Regions from separate parts of the Cupriavidus sp. OTU4054 genome, predicted to be linked through region 1. Evidence: predicted binding sites of a transcription regulator. Region 1 holds the regulator's gene; each other region holds the start of a gene.
What was found. Region 1 encodes FNR, which switches genes on or off when oxygen is low (the NO sensors DNR and NnrR bind a similar motif). Its sites were predicted from a motif close to TTGATNNNNATCAA; they were not measured.
Positions count from the first base shown of each region.

Region 2: paaA (1,2-phenylacetyl-CoA epoxidase subunit PaaA) is a predicted target of FNR. The motif match lies at 1,493-1,506, and genes of this name have one in related genera.
Region 3: AAHB16_RS03805 (universal stress protein) is a predicted target of FNR. The motif match lies at 1,627-1,640, and genes of this name have one in related genera.

Region 1 is NZ_JASATF010000048.1:11,614-14,885, forward strand. It holds gene AAHB16_RS31535 (sulfite exporter TauE/SafE family protein) at 477-1,262, opposite strand; gene fnr (fumarate/nitrate reduction transcriptional regulator Fnr) at 1,345-2,070, shown strand; gene AAHB16_RS31545 (hypothetical protein) at 2,094-2,351, opposite strand; gene AAHB16_RS31550 (hypothetical protein) at 2,348-2,539, opposite strand; gene ccoG (cytochrome c oxidase accessory protein CcoG) at 2,556-3,272, opposite strand, start outside.
Region 2 is NZ_JASATF010000052.1:15,263-18,534, reverse strand. It holds gene AAHB16_RS32040 (FUSC family protein) at 1-563, shown strand, start outside; gene AAHB16_RS32035 (DUF1488 domain-containing protein) at 634-909, shown strand; gene AAHB16_RS32030 (universal stress protein) at 924-1,394, opposite strand; gene paaA (1,2-phenylacetyl-CoA epoxidase subunit PaaA) at 1,607-2,617, shown strand; gene paaB (1,2-phenylacetyl-CoA epoxidase subunit PaaB) at 2,607-2,894, shown strand; gene paaC (1,2-phenylacetyl-CoA epoxidase subunit PaaC) at 2,875-3,272, shown strand, end outside.
Region 3 is NZ_JASATF010000002.1:208,441-211,712, reverse strand. It holds gene AAHB16_RS03820 (PAS domain-containing sensor histidine kinase) at 1-385, shown strand, start outside; gene AAHB16_RS03815 (response regulator) at 403-1,050, shown strand; gene AAHB16_RS03810 (universal stress protein) at 1,047-1,532, opposite strand; gene AAHB16_RS03805 (universal stress protein) at 1,708-2,559, shown strand; gene AAHB16_RS03800 (AraC family transcriptional regulator) at 3,068-3,272, shown strand, end outside.

The DNA of each region.
Region 1 (3,272 bases):
TCGCACTCAAGCCGTGCACTTCGTTTTGATGCATCGATTTGCCGGTCATTCCGGCAGAAGATTGTCCGGCGTCCGGCGTGGCCGACCGATGGACCTCTTGCGTCGCGCCTTCTCCCTCAGGGGCGGACGTCGTCGCCGCGAACCGCTCGCTGCAACGGCAAGATCAACGGATATCGGGCCCGGGCAGGAAAGCGCCCCGGGGCCGGCATCGCCACTCCACGGCGCGGCCCGGTCTTTTGAACCAGATCTTTTGAACCAGAAATACCGTGGGGGTGGATCTGTCACGCCTGAGCATGGGATCCGTCGATATCCCCCCTGATGGGGGGCATCACACTGACGATGCCGCGGACGCCACAAAGACTACGTGCGCGATACCGTGGTTCCGGCGATTGTATGGCATATCCGGGGGCGCCTGCAACCCGCCCCCTCCCGACTCCCTTCCCGCCCCCCTCCGGCTCCCTTCCTCCGCCCCGCGCTCAGAGCACGAGACAGAAGCCGTGCCGGGCCAGCATTTCCGGCAGCAGGGCCGCCCGCGCGATGCCGGCCACGCCAAAGCCCGCCACCGCCAGCCCGGCCAGCGTCCGCACCGCAGGGCGCCTCGCCTGGCGCCGCAGCCAGCCCGAGAAGCCGGACAGCGCGAGCAGATTCGGCAGCGTGCCGAGACCGAACGCGCCCATCACCAGCGCACCCGAGGCGGCGTTGCCCGCCAGCAACGCGAGCCCGAGCGCGCCGTAGACCATGCCGCACGGGACGAGCCCCCATGCGAGACCGGTGACGTAGCGTCGCGGCACCGGACCCAGGCGCCCCCACATCGCATGCACGCGCGCACCTGTCGCGCCCATTGCGCCCGTTGTGTGCATTGCGCCGGCCACGCGCGCCATCACCCGTTCGAGCCATGCCATGCGCACCGCGCCGCCCCGCATCAGCCAGACGCCCGCGACGATCAGCATCGCACTGCCGAGCGCGAACAGCGAGCGCTGCAGCGGCAGCACGTCATGCTTCCACGCCAGCGCGCCAATCGCCCCCATCGCGGCGCCGAGCATCATGTATGTCGACACACGGCCCGCATGCATCGCGAGCGTGTCGCGCCACCACGCGCGCCGCCATGCATGCATGCGTTGCCGCGCGATAAGCGGCACCGGCGAGCCCGCAGCCTTTGCTTCTGGCGAAACGGCGATCGCAATGCCACCGCACATTGCCGCGCAATGAATGCCACCCAATAACGCTAATAGGAAGACACTGAAAAGTACCTCAAATATCAACTGTTCCTCGCTTTCGTCTAGGCGCGCACGCTAGAATGCATTCATCGTGCCCCCGCGAGCGCGCTTCACCGACAGGTCTCAATTGCTCACGCCCATCCCGATCACCGAGATGTCCCCCCGTTGCTCCACGTGTGCGATGGGCCAACTGTGCCTGCCCGTCGGCATGAACAAGCAGGACCTCGAGAAGATCGATACGCTCGTGCAGGAACGCTACCGCGTGCACAAGGGCGAGACGCTCTATCGCATGGGAGATCCGCTGACCGCCGTCTACGCGGTGCGCTTCGGCACGCTGAAGACGCATGTCACGATGGAAGACGGGCGCTCGCAGATCACGGGCTTCCATCTGCCCGGCGAGATCGTGGGCCTCGATGGCCTCAGCGAGATGCAGCACGCGTCCGATGCTTCGGCGCTCGAGGACACCGAAGTCTGCGTGGTCCGCTTCAACGACCTCACCGCACTCTCCAGCGAACTGCCTTCTCTGCAACAGCAGTTCCTGCGCCTGATGAGCCGGGAGATCTCGCAGGACCAGCTCATGTTGATGACGCTCGGTTCGATGCGCGCGGAAGAGCGACTGGCCGCGTTCCTGATCAACCTTTCCACACGCCTGTCCGCGCGCGGCTACTCGTCTACCGAGTTCGTGCTCCGCATGAGCCGCGAGGAAATCGGCAGCTACCTCGGGCTCAAGCTCGAGACGGTCAGCCGCCTGTTCTCGCGCTTCGCCGAGGCCGGACTCATCCAGATTCGTCAGCGCCATGTCAAGCTCGTTGACGTCGATGGTCTCAGGCAGATCTACAGCCGCAGCTGCTGACGGCATCGTCGCTCACTCCGCATTCATTCCAGTTCGTCGGTCTCTGCAAGCGGTGCGGGCAGCGTGTAGAGCGTGAGTCCGCTCGACACCGCGCACAGCATCCACGCCGACAGGAAACCCACCGTGTACACGGCCTCGCGCGATGCCTCGAGCGGATGGCCGAACAGCATGAGGTCGCTGGGATCGACGAGCGAGAACACCGCCGCCGTCGCCACGCCAGCCACCAGGAACGCGGGCCACAACACCCACATCAGCCAGCGCCAACGTGTGTGTCCGTTCATGGATGCCTCGCTTCGGGCACGGCCTTGACCACCAGGCCGCGATGCTCGGCGTCGGCGACGGGCCGGTCCGCATGCTGCGCGGCGAGCCAGATCGTCACGCCGCAGCCGATCATGGCCAGCAGCGGGCCGCTCATCAGCAGCCACGGCCACGGTTCCTTCCACCACGGTCTACCTTGTTGCGTCTGCATGTGAACTCCCTGTTCCCTAGAGATTGCGCGGCACGATAAAGCTCGTGGCCTGACGGACATCGGCCACCTGATGACCGCCCTGCTCCGCCGTTACCGCGATATCGATCTTGTGCGTGCCCGGCTGCGCGGCCTCGATGGGCACGCGGATGCGGACCGGCACGAGCCGGTTCGATGCCGGCGCCAGCGCCTCCGCCGTGGGGTCGTATTCGATGCTGATACCGGCCAGGTCGTGGCCGTTGGCCTGCACGCGCACCTGCATGGGCGCTTCGGTCGTATTGATCAGTTGCAGCCGGTAGACGTTCTCGATCCACCGGCCCTCGACTTCGCGGCTCAATGCGCCGCGGTCGCGCAGCACGTCGACCTTGAGCGGCGCGCGCAGCGCGATCGATACCGCCAGTCCCGCGACGAGCGCGAGCCAGACGGTCGAGTAGATCAGCACGCGCGGCCGCAGCAGCCGGCGGCGCGCGGCCTCCGGCGACAGGCTCTGCCGCATTGCGTTCTCGGATGTATAGCGAATCAGCCCGCGCGGATAGGCCATCTTGTCCATGACCTGATTGCAGGCATCGATGCAGGCGCCGCAGCCGATGCACTCGTACTGCAGGCCGTCGCGAATATCGATACCGGTCGGGCAGACCTGCACGCAGATGCTGCAGTTCACGCAATCGCCGAGGCCCGCGGCACGGTAATCGGCCTTGCGGCCGCGGCTGCCGCGCGGCTCGCCGCGGCCGACGTC
Region 2 (3,272 bases), on a different contig from region 1:
CGCGCGCGTTCCGGCACGGACTGGATGCGCTGGCGGCCAATGCCGTGTACCTGCGCGCGGCCATCGGCGCCGCACGGACTGGATCGTCCGCGCACACGCGGCTCGAGGCGCTTCGGGTGGCGGCCGGGCGGGCCTCCACGCGTGCCGAGGATACGCTGGCGCAGAGTGCGGAGGATCTGAGTACGGACCTCAAGGTGGCGTATGGGCGGGTCCACGCCACGGCGCGCCGCATGGCTGCGCTTGCGGGTGTGGTGCGCGCCGGTGCGACGGAAGCGGCACCGTCGGAAGCGGTGCAGGCGATGCTCGAGGGTATCGAGGCGAGCCTCGCGGAGCTGGCCGTACGCCCGGGCAGCGCGGGGCGCGGGCGGACGTTCGATGCTGCGGACGCGATGGGCAGCGGACTGTCCGATACGCCCGAAGCCGCCAGCGATGCCGACGCGTTCCTGCTCGAGCAGACGCGTTTCGTGCTGCACTGCGTGGAAGCGGGCCATGCGGCCATGCACAGCGTGCGCGAGGCGGCGGCGGCGCTCGACCGGCCTTTACGGACGACGGCCATATCCTAGAATGACTGGAACCTTTGCGACCGTCTCACCCGCTTTACACAATCGGTCGCGCCACCGCCCGAGGTCCGCCATGTCCATCTCGTTCCCGCACGCCACGCCCACCTACTGCGCCGCCAGCCTGACCCTTTCCTGCCCGGCCATGGTCGATGGCAACGACACGCTCTACTCGATTACCGCCGAGGCACTCGAGTCACATTTCGGGGCCAGATCGACGCGCAAGGAAGACCTCGTCGATGCGTTCACGAGCAACCGTTCACGCATCGAGCAGCTTGCCGAGAGCCTGTTCCAGCTGACGGAGGCGCGCGAGATCGTGCTGCGCAGCGGGCATTTCCGCTTCGCCGGCTGACGCGCCTGGCGGCATTATTTTTCCGCAGGCTTTCCGCGTACCAGCAGCACGGGCATCGTCGATTCGCGAATCACGGCTTCCGCCACGCTTCCGAGCACGATGCGGCGCACGCCGCGGCGCCCGTGCGTGCCGATGACGAGCAGATCGCCGTTCCATTCCCGCGCGGCTTCGTTGAGCGAAGCCGCGATATCGCCCACGACCGCGGGCTCGGTGACGAGGCGCGTCTCGTAGGCGACGCCGGCCGCGGACAGTCGGGCCGCCGCCTTTTCCAGCGCTTCCCTCCCGCTATCGACGTAGGCCTTTTCCATCTGGCCGACGTCGTAGTAACCCGCGTCGAACAGCAGCACGCCGCTATCGACGATAAAAAGCGCCAGGACCGTCGCGCCGCCGCCGCTGGCCACGCGAATGGCTTCGCCGAGTGCGAGATCGGCGGTCGCGCTGCCATCGACTGCCACCACGATCCTGCTGTATGCCGCATTGGTCATTTCAGTCCTCCGGAGGTGTGGATGCGTATTGATACTACTCCGGGCGTGCGCAGCGGAAGTAACCCCATGCCGAAAATGCGGCGCTGAATTCCTACAACTTGCGCCAGATCAATAGGCGTTCCCCTAATTCACCAGAAAAGGGGCACCAATAAATTGACCGACCGGTCGGCATATATATATAGTAGTCACGTCGATGGCCACAAGGAGGTGCCATGTACACGCAGAGTCTGGACTTGCCGGGACCGCGCGGTTCGGAAACCGGGCTGGAGACGGAACTCGATGCACGGCAGGCCGCGTTCGATGCGCATATTGCCGCGGACGCGAAGATCGAACCGCAGGACTGGATGCCCGATGCCTACCGCAAGACGCTCGTGCGGCAGATCTCGCAGCATGCGCATTCGGAGATCATCGGCATGCAGCCCGAAGGCAACTGGATCAGCCGGGCGCCATCGCTCAAGCGCAAGGCCATCCTGCTTGCCAAGGTGCAGGACGAAGGCGGCCACGGGCTGTATCTCTATAGCGCGGCCGAGACGCTCGACGTCTCGCGCGACGACCTCTTGGACGCGCTGCATGCCGGGCGCGCCAAATACTCGTCCATCTTCAATTACCCGACCCTGACCTGGGCGGACGTCGGCGTGATCGGCTGGCTGGTCGATGGCGCGGCGATCATGAACCAGGTGCCGCTGTGCCGCTGCTCGTATGGACCTTACGCCCGCGCGATGATCCGCATCTGCAAGGAGGAGTCGTTCCATCAGCGGCAGGGCTTCGACGCGCTGCTCGCGATGATGGGCGGCACCGCGGCGCAGCGCGCGATGGTGCAGGACGCCGTCGATCGCTGGTGGCATCCGGTGCTGATGATGTTCGGGCCGCCCGATGCCGCCTCCACCAACAGCACGCAGACCATGGCGTGGGGTATCAAGCGGATTTCCAACGACGACCTGCGCCAGAAGTTCGTCGATGCCACCGTGGAGCAGGCGCGCGTGCTCGGCGTGACATTGCCCGATCCGGAGCTGCAATGGAACGCCGCGCGCGGCCACTACGATTTCAGCCCGCTCGACTGGGACGAGTTCTGGCGCGTGATCAATGGCGACGGTCCGTGCAATCGCGAGCGGCTGGCGACGCGGGTGCGCGCGCACGAGGAAGGCGAATGGGTACGCGAGGCCGCCATGGCACATGCTCGGCGGCGCAACGGCCACGATCTCGGAGAACGCAATGAACGCTAATCCATGGCCCCTGTGGGAAGTCTTCGTCCGCAGCAAGCAGGGCCTCGAGCACAAGCATTGCGGCAGCCTGCATGCGGCCGATGCCCGGCAGGCGCTGCACATGGCGCGCGATGTCTATACGCGCCGTCAGGAAGGCGTGTCGATCTGGGTGGTGCCGTCGTCGGCGATCACCGCGAGCGCGCCCGACGAGAAGGCGGCGCTGTTCGACCCGATGGCGGACAAGATCTACCGGCATCCGACGTTCTACGAGCTGCCCGATGAAGTCAATCACATGTGATGCGCTCCCCGCGGCGGCGCAATACGTGCTGCGCCTTGCCGACAACGCGCTGATCCTCGGGCAGCGCAATGCCGAGTGGTGCGGCCATGGGCCCGCGCTGGAGGAAGACATCGCGCTCGCGAACCTGAGCCTCGACCTGATCGGGCAGGCCCGGCTGCTCTACACGCACGCGGGCACGCTCGAGGCGACGGTCACCGGCCACGCGCGGCGCGAGGACGATTACGCGTACTGGCGCGACGAGCGCGAGTTTCGCAACTGGACGCTGGTCGAACTGCCGCACCACGGACCGCTTGCCGGGACGGCGCGTACCGCGCGCGACTATGCGGTGACGACGGTGCGCAACTTCCTGTTCAGCGCGCTGATGGTGGAGCTCTGGGA
Region 3 (3,272 bases), on a different contig from region 1:
GGCGGCCGGGCTGGACTGGCTGGCCAAGGATTTCGGCCGCCGCTATGCCATCGACGTCGTCGTGCACGCGGTGGACAGCCCGGACGTGGGAGAGCAGGTGGCGACGGCCGCCTTTCGTATCGTCCAGGAAGCCCTCAACAACGTCATCCAGCATGCGGACGCACGCCGGGCATGGGTGGACCTCGCGCACGTCGATGACGCGTACGTGCTGACGGTGCGCGACGACGGTCGCGGGTGGGACGGGAAAGCGAGCCGGGAGCATCGACGCTCATTTGGCTTGCTGGGCATCAGGGAGCGCGCGAGGTTGCTCGGGGGCACCGTTTCCATGCGGCACGCTCCCGGCGAGGGCTTCGAGCTCGCTGTCAGAATTCCCGACCATCCCTGACGGAAGGAGCCCGCTCGATGATCCGCGTGTTGATCGCCGACGATCACGCCGTCATGCGCAACGGCCTGCGGCACATCCTGGAGCGGGCCGCCGGATTCGTGGTGACGGGCGAAGCCGCCAATGGCGCGGAAGTGCCTCGCCTCGTCCGCGATCACCCCGGCGACGTGATAATCCTGGATCTCTCCATGCCCGGACGCAGCGGCCTCGAACTGATCTGCCTGCTCCGCGCGGAGCATCCGAGGCTGCGCATACTCGTGTTGACCATGCATGCCGAGGAGCAATACATCGTGCGAGCCTTCCGCGCGGGCGCTTCGGGCTACCTCACCAAGGAAAGCGCCGGCACGGAGCTCGTGGAAGCGCTGAGAAGAGTGGCGGCAGGCGGCACCTATATCAGTCCCGCCATGGCCGAGAAACTGGCGCTTGGACTCCAGACGCACATGGCCGACGCCCCGCACGCAAGTCTTTCGGACCGCGAACTGGAAGTGTTCCGGCGAATCGTGGCGGGCGAGTCGCTCACGGATATCGCCAGCGCATTGTGCGTCAGCGCAAAAACGGTCAGCACGTACAAGATGCGTCTGCTCGACAAGCTCAAGCTCCGCAGCGATGCGGCCCTCGTGCGCTATGCGATCGAGGCAAAGCTGTTCGACGACGACACGAGTCTCTAGGAGGCGCCAACGCGGGCAGGGCGCCGCACGGGGGAGGCTTCCCCACGGATCAGCAGCACCGGTTTGCATGTCTGCGCGATCACGCCTTCCGATACGCTGCCCATGATCAGCCTGCGCAACCCGCGGCGTCCGTGCGTTCCCATCACGATCAGATCGGCAGGCCAGCGGTCGGCGCGCTCGACGATGGTCGCCGAGATCTGCCCGGGCGTGATCGGCCGCTCGATCAGCTCGGTCAGAAAGCGCACGCCAGCGGATTCGAGGCGTGTCGATGCGCGTGCGAGCGCGGTCGTGCCGACGTTCGCGATCGCGCGCATCATATCCTCCGACTCGGGATAGCTGGATTCGAAGAATAGTTCGCTGTCGTCCACCACGAACAACACCTTGACCTCCGCGGCGGCGAGCTTCGCCACGGCAATCGCTTGCGATAGCGCCAGCGCGGACGAGGGGCCGCCGTCTATCGCTACCAGAATCCGTTCATACATCGCGCGCTCCTTCGATGTCCGTCTGTCCACAGTACGCCTGATCACAGCGTACTCGGTGAATCGCCGCGATTCTTGCGCTGTATCAATCGGATCGTTGATCTCCCTCAAGCGTGCGTATCGCGCCGCAACTACAGTGGTCACTACCGGCAGTACGTCGCATCACCGGAGGTGCAAGATGAGCTTTGCCGCCATGCTCGTCCATGTAGACGAGGCGGAGGGAACGTCAGCCCGCCTGACTCAGGCCGTGGCGCTTGCGGAGGGCTTTCATGCGGCGCTGATCGGCCTGCTGTCGGTCGACGCGAACGAATCCGCCTGGGTGTATCGGCACGCGGACGGGCGGCGCGAGCGGCAGGTGCCGGAGCGCAGCGTGGCGGAGGCGTGCGAGCAGGCGCGCCATTCGTTCGACACAGCGACCGAGACCGCGACGTTCCCGGTCGACTGGCGCGTGGGTGAAGGCGCGCCGGAGGAGGCCATGCTCTGCGAGGGACGCCTTGCCGATCTGTTGATCGTCGGGCAGCCGCGCGCCATTCGGGAAGATAGCGGCATGATGTTTCGCGCGCAGCGCCGCTTTGTCGCGTCGGTGATCCTCGGCGCGGGACGGCCCGTGCTGGTCCTGCCTCGCGATGCGCGCGTGAGCACGAATGGCACGCGCGTGGTGGTCGGCTGGAATGGTTCCCGCGAGTCCGCGCGTGCGCTCCACGATGCCTTGCCCTGGCTCACCCGCGCGGAGTCGGTGGATGTGGTGCAGGTGCTGCAAGCCCGAAGGCACCAGCGGTTCGAGGCGTCTCCGGGCAGTTATGCGGTGGCATGGCTGTCGAGGCACGGCATTCACGCCGCGCTGACGGAACTCGTCGCGGAGGCGTCCGCGGACGTCGGCGCGTTGCTCCTGGACTTCGCGCATCGCCGCGGCGCGGATCTGATTGTCTGCGGCGCATACGGGCAGGGGAGACTCCGGGAGGACATCCTTGGCGGCGTCACGGATACGCTTCTCCGCCACACGCAAGTTGCCACGTTGCTGGCACACTGAGCCACGCAACGCAGCCATTCACACGTCAGTGCGACATCGGCAGGGGGCGGCGACCTGCTGCAGCAGGCTGCGCGTCGTGCCCCTGAACCGTCAACCGGCTGCGTGCCGCGAATAGCCTTGCTCGGCCACCGAAGCATCAGTTATCGAAGCTTCAATAATTCCGATAATATAAAAACGATAAAAATAATTCACTTCGTCTAGGCGCAGATAGAGCGCGATAGATGTTGTCGTTTGTGTGAAGGTCTATTAGGAGGGAAAAGATGAAAAAAGAATCGTTGGAAATTAGGCTGGATGATGACGCTATCGTTATCGCGCGACCTTTGGCGGACGGCGGCGAGCCCAGGGCACTGACGGAGATAACTCTCGAGGATATGAGAAATCGAGACCCTCAGCGTAAAGCTGGGAGATTGGCGCGCAATCGACCGGCTGGACGCCATTGAGCAAGTCATCCATAATATTCTCCAATTCGGCCAACACTTCGTCTTGTCCCACGGTTCTACAGCCCAATATGTCGACCATTGAAGTTAGGGAGTTGACCGCGCCGACGGACGTCGACAGCATCCCGCGACCAGTGGTGGCCTTGAGTGCTACATCGGTAACCAAGGACTGGGAAAAGGCCAGGCATCAGCACCGCAAGGCGCAGCTAATCTACTCCGTACGCGGTACCCTGAACTGCGAGATCGAAGAGGGCGTCTGGATCGTGCCGCCTCAGT